3 regions of the Arthrobacter sp. QXT-31 genome follow, and region 1 is predicted to be linked to each of the others. Evidence: riboswitches for the same ligand, from Rfam matches in the RefSeq annotation. Region 1 holds a riboswitch; each other region holds the start of a gene.
What was found. A riboswitch is a leader RNA that binds a small molecule or an ion and turns the genes downstream of it on or off. The one in region 1 is predicted to bind thiamine pyrophosphate.
Positions count from the first base shown of each region.

Region 2: another riboswitch for thiamine pyrophosphate. It lies ahead of thiC (phosphomethylpyrimidine synthase ThiC); the one in region 1 lies ahead of BWQ92_RS19920 (bifunctional hydroxymethylpyrimidine kinase/phosphomethylpyrimidine kinase).
Region 3: another riboswitch for thiamine pyrophosphate. It lies ahead of thiO (glycine oxidase ThiO); the one in region 1 lies ahead of BWQ92_RS19920 (bifunctional hydroxymethylpyrimidine kinase/phosphomethylpyrimidine kinase).

Region 1 covers NZ_CP019304.1:4,362,697-4,364,954, forward strand. Annotated here, with positions in the region: gene BWQ92_RS19915 (Rne/Rng family ribonuclease) at 1-897, shown strand, start outside; TPP riboswitch at 1,039-1,135, shown strand; gene BWQ92_RS19920 (bifunctional hydroxymethylpyrimidine kinase/phosphomethylpyrimidine kinase) at 1,118-2,258, shown strand, end outside.
Region 2 covers NZ_CP019304.1:4,202,864-4,205,121, forward strand. Annotated here, with positions in the region: gene thiC (phosphomethylpyrimidine synthase ThiC) at 1-1,376, opposite strand, end outside; TPP riboswitch at 1,372-1,479, opposite strand; gene BWQ92_RS19095 (amidohydrolase family protein) at 1,556-2,258, shown strand, end outside.
Region 3 covers NZ_CP019304.1:3,839,560-3,841,817, forward strand. Annotated here, with positions in the region: gene BWQ92_RS17475 (ferritin-like fold-containing protein) at 1-12, shown strand, start outside; gene thiE (thiamine phosphate synthase) at 28-729, opposite strand; TPP riboswitch at 757-878, shown strand; gene thiO (glycine oxidase ThiO) at 869-2,170, shown strand; gene thiS (sulfur carrier protein ThiS) at 2,205-2,258, shown strand, end outside.

The DNA of each region.
Region 1 (2,258 bases):
TGTGCGGGCCGGGGTGTGGTCACACATGACGAGCCGGTGGAGCACCGCCGCGCCAACACCGTGGCCGCGGAGCACCATGTCCACCGTGCGGAGGTCCAGCCCCCTGCCCGTCCGGAGCGGAAGCGCCGCCGTGGCAAGGGCGGACAGCAGCCAGAGGGCGCTCCGGCCGCCCCTGCCGCGCTGCACCACCCCGACCCCTCGGAAGCAGAACGCCACGCCAAGGCTGAAGCCACCCGCGCCGCCCTCGCCAACATCGCGGCAGCGGCGCACGCCGCGCACCTGCACGAGGAGGCCGCGCAGACCGCCGCCGCGTCAGCGGAAGCACCGCGTCCGGCCGCGCCAGCGGCTGCCGCACCGGAAAGCCCTGTGGTGCACCGCGCTCCTGAAACGGAGAGCATCTCCGGCCGGCCAGGGGCAGTGCTGACTTTTGGCGGCGAGAAGGTGATTCTTCCGTTTGTCGATCACAGCGATGAGCCGCCGAAGGAAGCGCCGGCCCTGACGCTGGACCGCCTGGAGGAGGCCTTCGCGCACCTCGGCAGCCCGGTTGCGCCCGCCGAGAAGGAGGAGCCCAGGGAAGAGGCGCCGGCCCAGCGGGAAAGCGAGCAGCGGGAAAGCCGGCAGTCGGAAAGCCAGCCTGCTGCGGGCCAGCTGGCCGAAAGCTCCACCGCCCTGTCCCGGGGGCGCCGTCCGCGACGCAACCGCAGCGCCAGCCGTCCCCAGGGCGCAGCCAACGAAACATCCGTGGAGCACCACGAGGTTGCTCCCGCATCCGCCGCCGGGCACTCGCACGAGGCCAAGGCACCGGAGACGGGTGACGGCAGCGCGGCCAAGGCGGCTCCGCAGCCAGCCAGCGAACCGATCATTCTGGGGGTTGGGGTACCCGCCTCGGAACTCTGAGCTGATCAAGGTCTGGGATGACTGACTTCTGAATCCAGAGGAAGGGTCCGGCACCGCGCTTGCGGGGCCGGACCCTTTTCGCTGCCGGCCTGTCGCAAACGTCAAATTCGGCGCCATATCCGGAACGAACCGCTAGGCTGGGGGACTGACACGGGGTGCCGCGCACGGGCCGGCTGAGATCCAAACCCGTTGAACCTGTCCGGTTAGCACCGGCGAAGGGATGTCTCCTTTGTCATCAACACTGTCAGCATCGCTCCTGCCTGCACCAACGGCCGCCGCTAGTCCGCTCCTGGAAACCGTGGCTCCGCCCACCCCCACCTCCCGTGCAGTTCCCCGGGTCCTTGCCATCGCCGGCTCGGATCCGTCCGGCGGCGCAGGCATTCAGGCCGACCTGAAAAGCATTGCAGCCCACGGCGGCTACGGGATGGCCGCGATAACCGCCCTCACCGCGCAAAACACCACCGGCGTGAGCGGCGTGCACGTTCCGCCTGCATCATTCCTGTCAGCACAGCTGGATGCTGTCAGTGACGATATCCACGTGGATGCTGTGAAGATCGGCATGCTGGGCGATGAAAAGGTGATCGCCGCCGTCCGCAGCTGGCTCGAAAAGGTGCGGCCCGGCGTCGTGGTCCTTGACCCGGTGATGGTAGCCACCAGTGGTGACCGCCTCCTGCGGGAGTCCGCGGAGGCTGCCCTCCGGAAGCTGCTGCCCCTCGCGGACCTGGTCACCCCCAACCTTCCCGAACTGGCGATGCTGCTCGGGGAACCTGAGGCCGCGGACTGGGCTGCCGCCCTCGACCAGGGCAGGCGGCTCGCGGACCAGACCGGTGCCACGGTCCTGGTCAAAGGCGGCCACCTGAACGGGACAACCTGTCCGGACGCCCTCGTCAACACCGCAGGGTTGCTGTCCGCGGAGGTGGTGGAGGTTACCGGTGAGCGGATTGCCACGCGGAACAGCCACGGCACCGGATGCTCCCTCTCCTCGGCCATGGCCACTGCACAGGCGCGGCTGGGCAACTGGGAAGCGTCACTGCGGGAGGTCAAGCCCTGGCTGGCCGGCGCGCTCCGCACGTCCGGGCAGCTGGAGGTCGGCGCCGGAAACGGACCCATCCACCATTTCCACCACATGGCCGACGCCGGAACGACAGGTCCGGCCGAACCAAAGGGGGCGTTCGGGGAACTGCTGCGTGCCGAGACCTTCGCCGACCTGGAAGTCATCTATGGCCTGGGCTTCATCCGCGGGCTTGTGGAGGGCAGCCTTCCGGAGAAGGAATTCGCGTACTACCTCGCCCAGGACGCCATCTACCTCAACGGCTACTCCCGCGTCCTGGCCCGGGCCAGCGCTCTCGCGCCGACCGAGG
Region 2 (2,258 bases), 160 kb from region 1:
TCCTTGGGGGTGACGTAGCACAGCATGGCCGTGCCGTAGCGGGCGATTTCCGTGGCGCCGATGGCCGAGGTGATGTGGTCGTAGCCAGGGGCAACATCGGTGACCAGCGGGCCCAGCGTGTAGAAGGGCGCCCCCTTACAGAGCTCCTGCTGGCGCTCCACATTCTCACGCACCAGGTGGAACGGGATGTGGCCCGGTCCCTCCACCATGACCTGCACGTCGTACTCCCAGGCCCGCTGGGTCAGCTCAGCCAGGGTGTCCAGTTCGGCGAACTGCGCGGCGTCGTTGGCGTCCGCCGTCGCGCCGGGCCGCAGGCCGTCACCCAGTGAGAAGGCGACGTCGTACTTCGCGAAGATCTCGCAGAGCTCGTCAAAGTGGGTGTACAGGAAGTTTTCCTGGTGGTGGGCAAGGCACCAGCCGGCCATGATGGAACCGCCGCGGGAGACGATGCCGGTCACACGGTTCGCTGTCAGGGGCACGTACCGGAGCAGCACGCCGGCGTGGATGGTCATGTAGTCCACGCCCTGCTCGCACTGTTCGATGACCGTGTCACGGAAGATCTCCCAGGTCAGCGCGTTCGCCTCGCCGTTGACCTTTTCCAGCGCCTGGTAGATCGGCACCGTGCCGATCGGCACGGGGGAGTTGCGGATGATCCACTCGCGCGTGGTGTGGATGTCGTCGCCGGTGGACAGGTCCATCACGGTGTCCGCACCCCACTGGGTGGCCCACTGCAGCTTGTCCACCTCTTCCGCGATGGAGCTGGTAACGGCCGAGTTGCCGATGTTGGCATTGATCTTCACCAGGAACGCCTTGCCGATGATCATGGGTTCGGACTCAGGGTGGTTGATGTTGCTGGGGATGATGGCCCGTCCGGCGGCGAGTTCGCTGCGGACGAGTTCCACGTCGCAGTTCTCACGGAGGGCCACGAAGCGCATCTCGGGAGTGATGGTGCCCTGACGCGCATAGTGCATCTGCGTCACGGTCCTGCCTTCAGCCGCACGGCGGGGCACCGGCCTGGCGCCCTTCCATTCGGCGGAAGCCGCGCCGCGGCGCACGGCTGACTTGCCGTCGTCGAGCAGGTTCCGCTCGCGGCCGTCATAGGTCTCCGTGTCTTCGCGCGCCGCAATCCATTCCGCACGGAACGGGGCGAGGCCCACCACCGGGTCGCTGCCCGGACCGGCCGTGCGGTAAACGCGCAGCGGCTCGTTCTGCTCGCCGTTGGGGGAGGGCTCCAGGGCGATTTCCGTTACCGGAACCCGCAGCCCGTCTCCTTCCAGGTAAGCCAGTGAATGGGACTTCAGCGACTGCGTGACGGCTGCGTCATTCTGGGCTGATTCATTTTGGGCAGGGCTCAGCTGTGATTTCTGGGTGCTCAATTTACTGCTCACTTCCTTCGCCGGCATTACCCGGACAGGTTCGACGGTCGCAGGCTGCGTCAGCCTGATCTCAGCCCCTGCAAGGGCACCCGTGTGGTCGTTAGACGAAGCTACCACAGCCCCGATTGCCCCTGTCCATCTGTGAAGGGCCCGGTGCGGCGGCCAATTAAGCTGGAACCATGGCGCACATCATCGAATTCAGCGGACCCGTGCTCACTGCGGCGGATGAGGAACGCCGCGGGCTCTGGGCCGTTGACGGGAAACTGACGTTCAATCCGCCGGGCCGGCGGGCGGACACCGTCCTGGATGGCTGGGTCCTGCCCGGATTCGTTGATGCCCACTGCCACATCGGGCTGGGCCCGGCGGGTGCCGTGGACGACGACGTGGCGTATGAGCAGGCGATAACTGACCGCAACGCCGGAACGCTGCTGGTGCGCGACGCCGGCGCCGTGAGCGACACGCGCTGGCTGCAGCAGCGGCCTGATGCGCCCCGGATCATCCGGGCCGGCCGGCATGTTGCCAGGTCCCGCCGCTACCTTCGCAACTTCGCCGTCGAAGTTGAACCCGAAGGCCTCGTGGAGGCCGTGCGCAAACAGGCACGGGAGGGGGACGGCTGGGTCAAGCTGGTGGGGGACTGGATCGACCGCACGGCCGGCGACCTCGCGCCGTCCTTCCCTGCCGCTGCCGTGCGGGACGCCGTCCGGGCCGCCCACGACGAGGGCGCCAGGGTCACGGCCCACTGCTTCGGCGAGGACACCCTGGATGACATGCTGGACGCCGGCATCGACTGCATTGAGCACGCCACAGGGCTCCTGCCCAGGCACATTCCCCGCTTCGCCGAGCAGCAGGTGCCGATCGTTCCCACACTCATCAACATCGCCA
Region 3 (2,258 bases), 520 kb from region 1:
CTGAGCGGGTAGCTTGCCGGGTTGCCGCTAGATGACGGCTGCGGGGGACGTCGCTTCGAGGGCGTCGAGCAGTTCCGCCGCTGCGGCCGCCGGATCCGGCGCCTCGGTGATGGCACGGACGACGACAATCCTGCTGGCTCCGGCCGCCAGGACCTGCTCCACGTTCGTGCGGTCGATCCCGCCGATCGCGAACCAGGGCAGCAGCAGTCCCCCCACGATTTCCTCGTTCACGGTGCGGACAGCCTTCGCCGCATAGCTCACCAGATCGAGTCCGACGGCGGCGCGCCCGGGTTTGGTGGGGGTGGCCCAGAGCGGGCCCACGCAGAAATAGTCCAGGCCGCCGCGTCCGTGGGCGGCGACGATGGCGGCATCCACCTGCTCCGTGCTGTGGGTGGAGAGCCCGATCACGGTTGCATCGTGCAGCAGCTTCCGGGCAGCGCGCAGCGGCAGGTCCTTCTGGCCGATGTGGAACACCGGGGCGCCGGCGATGGATGCGACGTCGGCGCGGTCGTTCACGGCCCAGAGCCGGCCGTGCCGGCGGGCGGCGGCGTGGACGATTTCCAGCAGCTCGAGCTCCTCGGCCGCCTCAATGCTCTTGTCCCGCAGCTGGATGATGTCAACGCCGCCGGCAAACGCCGCGTCCACGAAGTCCGCAAAGTCCCCGCGGTCCTTGCGGGCATCGGTGCAGAGGTAGAGGCGGGCGGCGGTGTGGGCAGAGTGCTCGGTCATGGCAACCACCTTAGTTCCTCTAAACTGGGCAGGTACCGCGGGAGCCCGTTGCCGATGTCATAAAAGGCGCAGGGCTGAGAGGGCGTCAGAGCCGACCGCTTGACCTGATCCGGTTAGTACCGGCGTAGGGAAGGAAAACATGAATCCCGAAACCAGCGGTAAGGATTGTGCCGCGACGCGTCTCGAGGCAGACGTGGCCGTCATTGGCGGGGGCGTGGTGGGCCACGGCATCGCCTGGGAGGCGCGGCGTTCCGGCCGGTCGGTGGTGCTCATCGATGAAGCCCCCGGCAGTGGCGCCAGCTGGGCGGCGGCCGGCATGCTCGCCCCGGTCAGCGAACTGCATTACCAGGAGGAAGGGCTCCTGGAGCTGATGCTGGAGTCCTCGGCCAGGTGGCCGGAGTTTGCCGCCACCCTCACCACCGGGGAGGACGCCGGTTATCTCACGACGCCTACCCTTGCGCTGGGTGCCGATCCCGCCGACCGGCGCGCGCTGATGGACCTGCGGGACGTGCAGCGGGCCCACGGCCTGGAAGTGGAACCGCTGACTATCCGCGAGGCGCGTTCCCGCGAGCCGCTGCTCAGCCCCGGAATTTCCTGCGCCCTTGATATCCCGGCAGACCACCAGGTGGACCCGCGCAAGCTGGTCAGGGCCCTGGCCGCAGAGCTGGCCAGCCAAGGCCAGAGGACTGCGGGCCAGGGGAACGCGGCAGCACAGGGGTCCACCGTCCCAGAGCAGGCCACTGGCCTGCTCTGGGACGGCGGACGCGTCTGCGGCGTCCGGCTGGCGGGCGGCGGCTCCGTCAGGGCGGCCGAGACGGTGGTGGCCAACGGCCTGGCCGCGGCACAGCTGCAGAACCTGCCGGAAGGCCTCCATCTGCCGCTGCGGCCCGTCCACGGAGACATCCTCAGGCTTCGGGTCCCCGCACACCTGCAGCCCCTGCTCACCGCAACCGTCCGGGGCATGGTGCGGGGCGTTCCGGTGTACATAGTGCCCCGCCAGGACGGCACGGTGGTGATCGGCGCCACCCAGCGCGAGGACGGCGTGCCGGGCACCAGCGCCGGCGGCGTCTACCAGCTGCTGCGTGACGCGCAGGCCCTGCTTCCCGCCGTCGCCGAGCTGGAGCTGCTCGAGGCCACCGCCCGGGCACGGCCCGGCACACCTGACAACGCACCCCTGCTGGGCCGCGTACCGGCATGCGGCCCCGCAGGCGGGCGGGATGCCGGTACGGACGTGGCGGGCCTCATCATTGCCACCGGCTTCTTCCGCCACGGGGTCCTGCTGACCCCGGCCGCCGCGGCGATCTGCCGCCAGCTCATGGACGGCATTACCGATCGGCGCTGGGCCGCGTTCCGGCCGGCCCGGTTTTCCCCCGGGCTCCCCGATCCGCTGGGAGTTGCTGCCCCGCTGGGAGCTTTCACCCATTGCGGCACTCCCGCATGACGCACGTCACATTTGACCCGAATAAGGAATCAGCATGAACATCACTTTGAACGGTATTGAACAGGAAGTAGGCGAGGGCGCCTCGGTC